One region of the Klebsiella sp. PL-2018 genome, then DNA from elsewhere that is predicted to be linked to it. Evidence: predicted binding sites of a transcription regulator. Region 1 holds the regulator's gene; the other holds the start of a gene.

Region 1 (4,317 bases):
TAGCCTGCCATTCAAAATGGACCAGCAGCCAGCTGCCGAGCAGCGGCGCCAGCGCGGGCGATAAACCGACCAGCGGCATAATGGCGGCGAAAATCCGGTTGGTTCTTTGCGCTGGATAATAATCGGTGACCATCGCCTGCCAGGTCACCGCGGCGGCGCAAACCCCCAGGGCCTGAATAAATCGCAGCGCGAGCATCAGGTTGGCATCGCGAACCCACAGCATCCCCAGACAGCCGATAGCAAAAATGGCCAGCCCGCTCAACAGCACCGGCTTGCGGCCATAGCGATCGGAAAGGGGCCCCCAGAAAAGCTGGCCCAGCGCAAAGCCTGCCAGGAACAGGCTCAGGCTGGCGCTGACGGAGGCCGCAGAAGTGTTCAAATCTTGTTGCATGGCGGCGAAAGCCGGAAGATACATATCGGTCGCCAGAAAGCCCAGTACGCTGAGTCCAGCCAGCCAGACTAAAAATCCTTTCCCAGGTTGTTGCATCATCTTCTCTTTTTATTGTTGCAGGTACGATGGCGCAGAGTGTAGGGAGTGCATTAAGGCTTGTGAAACGCTAATATTTGTCAGGTGAATTCAAAAATTTTGCAGGCAGAAAATGTGGTCCGAATACTCGCTTGAAGTTGTCGATGCTGTCGCCCGCAACGGCAGCTTTAGCGCCGCAGCGCAGGAACTGCACCGCGTACCCTCGGCCGTCAGCTATACCGTGCGTCAGCTGGAGGAGTGGCTGGCGGTACCGCTGTTCGAACGCCGTCATCGTGATGTGGAATTAACGCCGGCCGGCGTCTGGTTTTTACAGGAGGGGCGTTCTGTTATCAAAAAAATGCAGATCACCCGCCAGCAGTGCCAGCAGATAGCCAACGGCTGGCGCGGGCAGCTCTCTATTGCGGTGGATAATATCGTTAAACCCACGCGCATGCGGCAGATGATCGTTGATTTCTATCGTCATTTTGATGACGTCGAACTGATTGTTTTTCAGGAGGTGTTCAACGGCGTCTGGGATGCGCTCGCCGACGGTCGCGTGGAGCTGGCCATCGGCGCGACGCGCTCAATTCCGGTAGGGGGCCGCTACGCCTTTCGCGATATGGGAATGCTGAGCTGGGACTGCGTCGTCGCGAGCCACCATCCGCTGGCCAAAATGGCCGGGCCTCTGAGCGATGACGTCCTGCGCAACTGGCCGTCGCTGGTCAGGGAGGATACCTCGCGCTCGCTGCCGAAGCGGACCACCTGGCTGCTGGATAACCAGAAGAGGGTGGTGGTGCCGGACTGGGATGCCTCAGAAACCTGTCTCTCCGCCGGACTGTGCGTCGGTATGGTTCCCGGGCATTTAGCGCGCCCGTGGCTTGATAGCGGCGCATGGACGGCGCTGGAGCTGGAGAACCCCTTCCCGGACGCCGCATGCTGCCTGACGTGGCAGCAAAGCGATGCCTCGCCGGCGCTGCTATGGCTGCTGGATTACCTTGGCGATAGCGAAACGCTAAACCGGGAGTGGCTGCGGGCGCCGGAATGACCGACGCCGCGGGAAAGGTTAACGGCGATAATCAACAAACGGGCCGTCGGCCACGGAACGGCGCTCGACCAGGCGAGGGTGGACTTCAATCGACTGCGAGATTTCACGCTTATTAACGATGCGGTCCAGCAGCATGTTAAACGCCGCTTCGCCAAGAGAGTCTTTAGGCTGATGAATGGTGGTCAGCGCCGGGCTAAAGTAGCGGGCGTTGCGCACGTTATCATAACCGATCAGCGAAATATCCTGCGGCACGCGCAGACCCATTTCATCCGCCGCGCAGATGGCGCCCATCGCCATAATATCCCCGCCGCAGAAGATGGCCGTTGGGCGAGGATGCTGGCCGAGAATCTGCTGCATGGCGCGGTAGCCGGATTCCGGCTCAAAATCGCCCTGCACAATCCAGTTTTCCGGAACGCTAATATGCGCCTCTTCCATCGCTTTCATAAAACCTGCCAGCCGGCCTGCGCCGGTGTTACGCTCCAGCGGGCCGGGGATCACGCCGATATCGCGATGCCCGCGTTCAATAAGGTAGCGCCCGGCGATATAGCCGCCTTCAAAGGCGTTATCGACAACCGAGTCGGTGAAGTCGGCTTTTGCCTCGCCCCAGTCCATCACTACCATCGGAATATGACGATACTCTTCCAGCATGCTTAACACCGACTCCGGATACTCGGAGCACATCACCAGCAGGCCGTCTACGCGTTTCTGCGCCATCATTGACAGATAGGCGCGCTGTTTCTCAGGGTCGTTCCACGCGTTGCCGAGGATCAGGGTGTAGCCCTTCTGGAAGCAGCTCTTCTCGACGGCTTCGATAATCTCAGCGAAATAGGCCGCTTCGCTGCTGGTTGCCAGCAGACCAATAGATTTGGTGTGATTGACCTTCAGGCTGCGGGCAACGGCGCTGGGGGAGTAATGCAGTTCTTTTATTGCCGCCCACACCGCATTGCGCGTCTCTTCCGCAACGAATCGGGTTTTGTTAATCACATGTGACACTGTTGTAGTGGAAACGTTTGCGCGCTTCGCTACATCTTTAATAGTTGCCATTACTTCTCACTCCAGACCTTGACCTGATCGTCTGTTTATCGGTACGTAAACGTTTGCCTGTACACACCCTGGCGCCAAAATTGAGCATGGCATCACGTCGGGAAAACGACACAGAACGACAGGAAGGGGTCAATGGCCGATACGCTTTCAAATTAGCGTGGGATTTTGTCCGATCTTGGGGCAAAGGGGAAGAGCAAAAATGTGCATCACTCTAAATCTCGGAAGATTTTTACGCTATTCTGTGTAAAAATGAGCAAGCTCACTTTTCATGTGGGGATAATCAGGGGGAAAAATTGATGGATACAAATTTAAAGTTTTCGCTGACGACGACGATTATTGTTCTGGGTTTGATTGTTGCCGCAGGTTTGACCGCCGTACTGCACTAATTATGCGATAAGGGAGGGGCCGCTCTCCCTTTCTCTCCGCCATTATTATCATTTTCGCAAAAATCTTTTGCCATTTCGTTCACTTTTGTTTTTCTGTGATTGATGTCATGCTTTTGACTTCTGATGAGATGCCGTCGCGGAAGGCGGCCTGATGGAGTCCCTGCATGAAAATCAATTTTCCCCTGCTCGCGCTGGCGATCGGTGCCTTTGGTATCGGCACAACCGAGTTCTCCCCGATGGGGCTATTACCGGTTATCGCTAAAGGCGTGGACGTTTCGATTCCGGCGGCGGGAATGCTGATTAGCGCCTATGCCATCGGCGTGATGGTCGGCGCGCCGCTGATGACTCTGCTGCTCTCCCACCGCGCGCGCAGAAATGCGCTGATCTTTCTGATGGCGATTTTTACCCTCGGTAACGTACTCTCTTCCATTGCTCCGGATTACACCACGCTGCTGCTGTCGCGCATTATTACCAGCCTTAACCACGGCGCCTTCTTCGGCCTGGGTTCAGTGGTGGCGGCGAGCGTTGTGCCAAAACACAAACAGGCCAGCGCCGTGGCGACGATGTTTATGGGGCTGACGATAGCGAATATCGGCGGCGTTCCCGCGGCGACCTGGCTGGGCGAAACCATCGGCTGGCGGATGTCGTTTCTTGCCACGGCGGGGCTGGGCGTGATTGCGATTATCGGTCTGTGGTTTTCTCTACCGAAGGGCAGCGCCGGCGAGCGCCCTGACGTCAAGCAGGAGCTTTCCGTGCTGATGCGTCCGCAGGTGCTGTCGGCGCTGCTGACGACGGTACTGGGGGCAGGGGCGATGTTCACGCTTTATACCTATATTTCTCCCGTTTTGCATACCATCACCCACGCCTCTCCGCTGTTTGTGACCGCCATGCTGGTGCTGATTGGCGTCGGCTTCTCGCTGGGTAACTACCTTGGCGGTAAGTTTGCCGACCGTTCCGTTAGCGGGACGCTGAAGGGCTTTCTGCTGCTGCTGATGGTTATCATGCTGGCGATCCCGCTGCTGGCGCAATCGCAGGTGGGCGCGGCAATCAGTATGGTGGTCTGGGGCGCGGCGACCTTTGCGGTGGTGCCGCCTTTGCAGATGCGCGTGATGCGCGTCGCCCACGAAGCGCCGGGGCTGTCATCATCGGTCAATATTGGGGCTTTTAACCTCGGAAACGCGCTGGGCGCGGCGGCGGGCGGCGCGGTGATCTCTGGCGGCCTGGGCTATGCCTTTGTCCCGGTGATGGGGGCGATTATCGCAGGCGTGGCGCTACTGCTGGTGCTATTCAGCGGCCGGGCGCAGCCGGAAGAGGCGTTCGCCAACCGTTAATATTGCGTGAAGTCATACAATAACCGCAGAAGCTGCAAGGCTTCT
Region 2 (4,317 bases), 1.6 Mb from region 1:
GTGAACAAAGCGCACTATCTTAGTGCGCCCTACGCGCCCTGCCAGCGGGAAAAGAGGTCTTGCGGAAGAGAGATATCGAACTGATCGATCACGCGATTGACCGTCTGATTGATCACATCGTCCAGGCTTTTCGGGCGATGATAAAACGCCGGAACCGGCGGCATAATCACCGCGCCCATTTCCGCCGCCTGGACCAGCAGCCGTAAATGGCCAAGGTGGAACGGCGTTTCCCGTACGCACAGCACCAGCGGCCGGCGCTCTTTAAGCACCACGTCCGCCGCCCTGGTCAGCAGCCCGTCGGTATAGCTATGAACGATGCCGGAGAGGGTCTTCATTGAGCATGGCAAAATCACCATCCCGGCGGTTTTAAAAGAGCCGGAAGAGATGCTGGCGGCGATATCGCGGGCATCGTGCACCACGTCGGCTAACGCCTGCACCTCGCGCAGGGAGAAATCCGTCTCCAGCGCCAGCGTCTGGCGCGCGGCCTGGCTTAAAATAAGATGGGTTTCGACATCCGAAACTTCGCGCAAAACCTGGAGCAAGCGTACGCCGTAAATCGCGCCGCTGGCGCCAGAAATACCGATAATGAGTCGCTTCACGATGATTGCCCCTTTCACACAATGGCGCAGACTTTGCCGGATTATAGTCTCCGACGCAACCGCGGACCCGCATTTGGCGCGAGAAAATAAAAAGCCCGCGGCCGTCAGACCGCGGGCTCTCAGCAAAACAGAGGATTACCCTTCGTTGTGCATCTCTAAGTTTTCAACTTCATTCTGCAGCTGAACCGCTTTCGCGTCGTCGTTACGCAGAGAGTCGAGATAGTCCAGATACTGCTGATCGACATCTTTAGTGACGTAGATACCGTTGAAGACCGAGCATTCAAACTGCTGAATATCCGGATTCTCCGCGCGCACCGCGTCAATCAGATCGTCCAGATCCTGGAAAATCAGGCCATCGGCGCCGATGATCTGGCGGATCTCATCTACCTCACGCCCGTGGGCTATCAGCTCATTGGCGGTTGGCATATCGATGCCATACACGTTCGGGAAGCGAATTTCCGGCGCAGCGGAGGCCAGATACACTTTCTTCGCCCCGGCTTCGCGCGCCATCTCGATAATCTGCTCAGAGGTGGTGCCGCGCACGATGGAGTCATCCACCAGCAGCACGTTCTTATCCCGGAACTCGGCGCGGTTGGCGTTAAGCTTACGGCGCACGGACTTACGGCGCAGCTGCTGGCCCGGCATGATAAAGGTACGGCCAACGTAGCGGTTTTTAACAAACCCCTGGCGATACGGCTTATCGAGGATGCGGGCAATTTCCAGCGCGATATCGCAGGAGGTTTCCGGAATGGGAATGACCACATCGATATCCAGATCTTCCCACTCGCGGGCAATTTTCTCGCCCAGCTTCGTGCCCATATTGACGCGGGCGCTGTAAACGGAAATTTTGTCGATGAAGGAGTCTGGACGCGCAAAATAGACGTACTCGAACAGGCACGGGTTGCTGACCGGGTTTTCCGCACACTGGCGAGTAAACAGCTGGCCTTTTTCGGTGATATATACCGCTTCACCAGGCGCCACGTCGCGCAGGAACTCAAAGCCCAGCGTATCCAGCGCCACGCTTTCCGAAGCGACCATATACTCGGTGCGGCCATCGCCGATATCGCGCTTGCCCAGCACCAGCGGACGAATGCCGTTCGGGTCGCGGAAAGCGACCATGCCGTGACCGATAATCATCGCCACGCAGGCATAAGCGCCGCGAATCTGGCGGTTGGTGGCGGCGATCGCCGCAAAAATGTTGTCTGCTTCCAGCGGATAGTGGCGGAAGTTGTCCAGCTCGCTGGCGAAGATATTGAGCAGGATTTCGGAATCAGAGGTGGTGTTGATGTGGCGGCGTTTTTCTTCAAACAGCTTTTTACGCAGCTCGTGAGCGTTAGTCAGGTTACCGTTGTGCGCCAACGTAATGCCGTACGGCGAGTTGACGTAGAAAGGCTGTGCCTCGGAGGCGCTGGAGCTGCCAGCCGTCGGGTAACGAACGTGACCAATACCCATATTGCCCTGCATACGCTGCATATGGCGAGCTTCAAAAACGTCGCTCACCAGACCGTTCGCCTTACGCAAACGGAAACAGTTGTTCGCATCAATGGTGATGATGCCTGCGGCATCCTGGCCACGATGCTGAAGCACCGTTAACGCGTCATAAATCGACTGGTTTACCGGCATAACACCGGCGATACCGACAATACCGCACATACGTCTTTTCCTCGTTAAGCTACATCCCAACGCTTATGCTTTGGGCAAGAAACTTGACGAGCTCTGCAGATAGTCAAAGAACCATCTGATAACGAAACTGAACTGCGGGATAAGCTCAGACTTTTGCCAGTCTTCGCTTTTCGCCATACCGGTAAAGCTATCGAGAAAGAACAGAATCGCCGAGACGATTAGCACCCCGCGCAGGGCGCCAAAGCAGATCCCTAACACCCTGTCGGTTCCCGACAGGCCGGTTTTTTCCACCAGTTGACCTATCACAAAGTTAACGATAGCGCCGACGATAAGCGTTGCGATAAACAGTATCGCGATAGCAATCCCATTTCGGACCAGTTCGTCTTCAAAGCCCGTGAACCAGACAGCCAGGTAAGTGTAGTAATGACTGGCAACAAAGAAAGCGCATCCCCAGGTTACCAGCGATAAAGCTTCACGAACAAAGCCGCGGATCAGGCTAACCAGTGAGGAAAAACCAATCACCGCAATTATGGCGTAATCAATCCAGACCATATACGTCCCACGATTTTACGCCCTGTCGTCCGGTTCGGGGCGCATTCTAACAGAAAAAGAAAACGTTTGCGTAGGGATTTCCGTGCCCTACAGAAATAAAAATGGCGCTGAAAAAACATTCAACGCCATACTGCCTTTCGCCTCTTCAGGGCGCGTCAGACAGGGGTTTCAGCACTCTACTCCTTTAAAAAAGAGAGAGTTAGTTCGGGCTGTAGCCCATGACCACGCCGCTAAGTCCCGAAAGCTGCTTCAGCTCACCAAGCTGACCTTTCAGCTTATCCTTCGAGGTATCCGGCCCCACGAGAATACGGGTAATTTTACCCTGCACCGGCGTCGAAGGCGACGTGTAAACTTTAAAGCCGGAAGCGCGCAGCTTACCGACAATCTCGTTAACCTTATCGGCGTTCTTCAGCGCCCCAAGCTGCACCACATAGGCTTTACCGGTTGGCGCCGGAATTTCAGCCTGCTGCTGCGGTTTAGGGGGCGGCGTCTGCGCCGTAACCTGCTGCTGCTGTGGTTGCGGTTGCGGCTTCTCTACCGGCTTCGGCTGAGGTTTCGGCTGTGGTTTCGGTGCGACCACCGGCTCCTGCACCACATCAAAACTGTTGTTATTCACCGGTATCCGCGACGGATCCAGCGATGGCGCAGCGGCATCGCCGGCCCTCACCTCTTCCGCCGCCCCTTCAGGAGGCTGCGAAGGCAGCGCCTGGGTCGCCGCTGGCAGCATATCCGGCTCATCGCGATCCCCCGGTTTTGGCACCAGCGGAATGGCGGCAAACTCATCCTGATAATGTTTTTTCTGACCATCCAGCAGCCCTGGCAGGATAATCACCCCCAGCGCCACCAGCACAATCGTCCCGACTAAACGGTTCTGAAACTTACTCGCCACCGATTCTCCCCGCGTCTATTTCTTCCATTACATGCGCCACCGTATGGAATGAACCACACACCAGCACCGTATCTTCAGGCCCGGCGTCCGCCATCGCGGCATGCCACGCCTCAGCGACGCTAGTATAGACTTTACCTGTGCGCAAATGTTCCAGCAGCTGCTCCGCCGTGGCTCCGCGCGGACCTTCCAGCGGCGCGCAGTACCAGTCGTCAACTTCGGCCTGCAAATTTGCCAGCGTTCCTGCAATATCCTTGTCATGCAGCATACCAATAACCGCCAGCACGCGCCCCGTTTTCGATAAGGTTTTGAGACGCCCGGCGAGATAGGCCGCCGCATGCGGATTATGGGCAACATCCAGGATCGTCCGGGGAGCATCGCTGATTATCTGGAAACGCCCCGGCAGCATCGCGTTTTGAACGCCATCGCGCAACGCCTGCTCGCTTACCTTAAGCCCGCTGGCGCGCAAGGCCGCAATCGCCGTTGCCGCATTCGGCAGCGGGATCTGCGGCAGCGGCAGATCGCTTAACGCCCCCTGACGATCGCGGAAAGACCAGCCTTGTTCACTGGCGTCATACTGCCAGTCAACGTCACGGCGCAGGAGCCGCGCCCCTTTTTCGCTCGCCACCTCAGCGATGGTCAACGGCATATCGGGTT

What was found. Region 1 encodes PurR, which represses purine synthesis genes. Its sites were predicted from a motif close to CANGCAAACGTTTGCNTG; they were not measured.
Region 2: a site for PurR is predicted at 2,830-2,847, ahead of cvpA (colicin V production protein). Genes of this name have one in related genera too.

The regions. Positions count from the first base shown of each region.
Region 1 covers NZ_CP077673.1:2,566,926-2,571,242, forward strand. The annotation lists gene punC (purine nucleoside transporter PunC) at 1-487, opposite strand, end outside; gene punR (DNA-binding transcriptional activator PunR) at 600-1,511, shown strand; gene purR (HTH-type transcriptional repressor PurR) at 1,530-2,555, opposite strand; gene MKleb_RS11875 (cytochrome bd-I oxidase subunit CydH) at 2,852-2,941, shown strand; gene MKleb_RS11880 (MFS transporter) at 3,106-4,272, shown strand.
Region 2 covers NZ_CP077673.1:4,146,506-4,150,822, forward strand. The annotation lists gene MKleb_RS19315 (UbiX family flavin prenyltransferase) at 30-599, opposite strand; gene purF (amidophosphoribosyltransferase) at 735-2,252, opposite strand; gene cvpA (colicin V production protein) at 2,286-2,774, opposite strand; gene dedD (cell division protein DedD) at 2,974-3,663, opposite strand; gene folC (bifunctional tetrahydrofolate synthase/dihydrofolate synthase) at 3,653-4,317, opposite strand, start outside.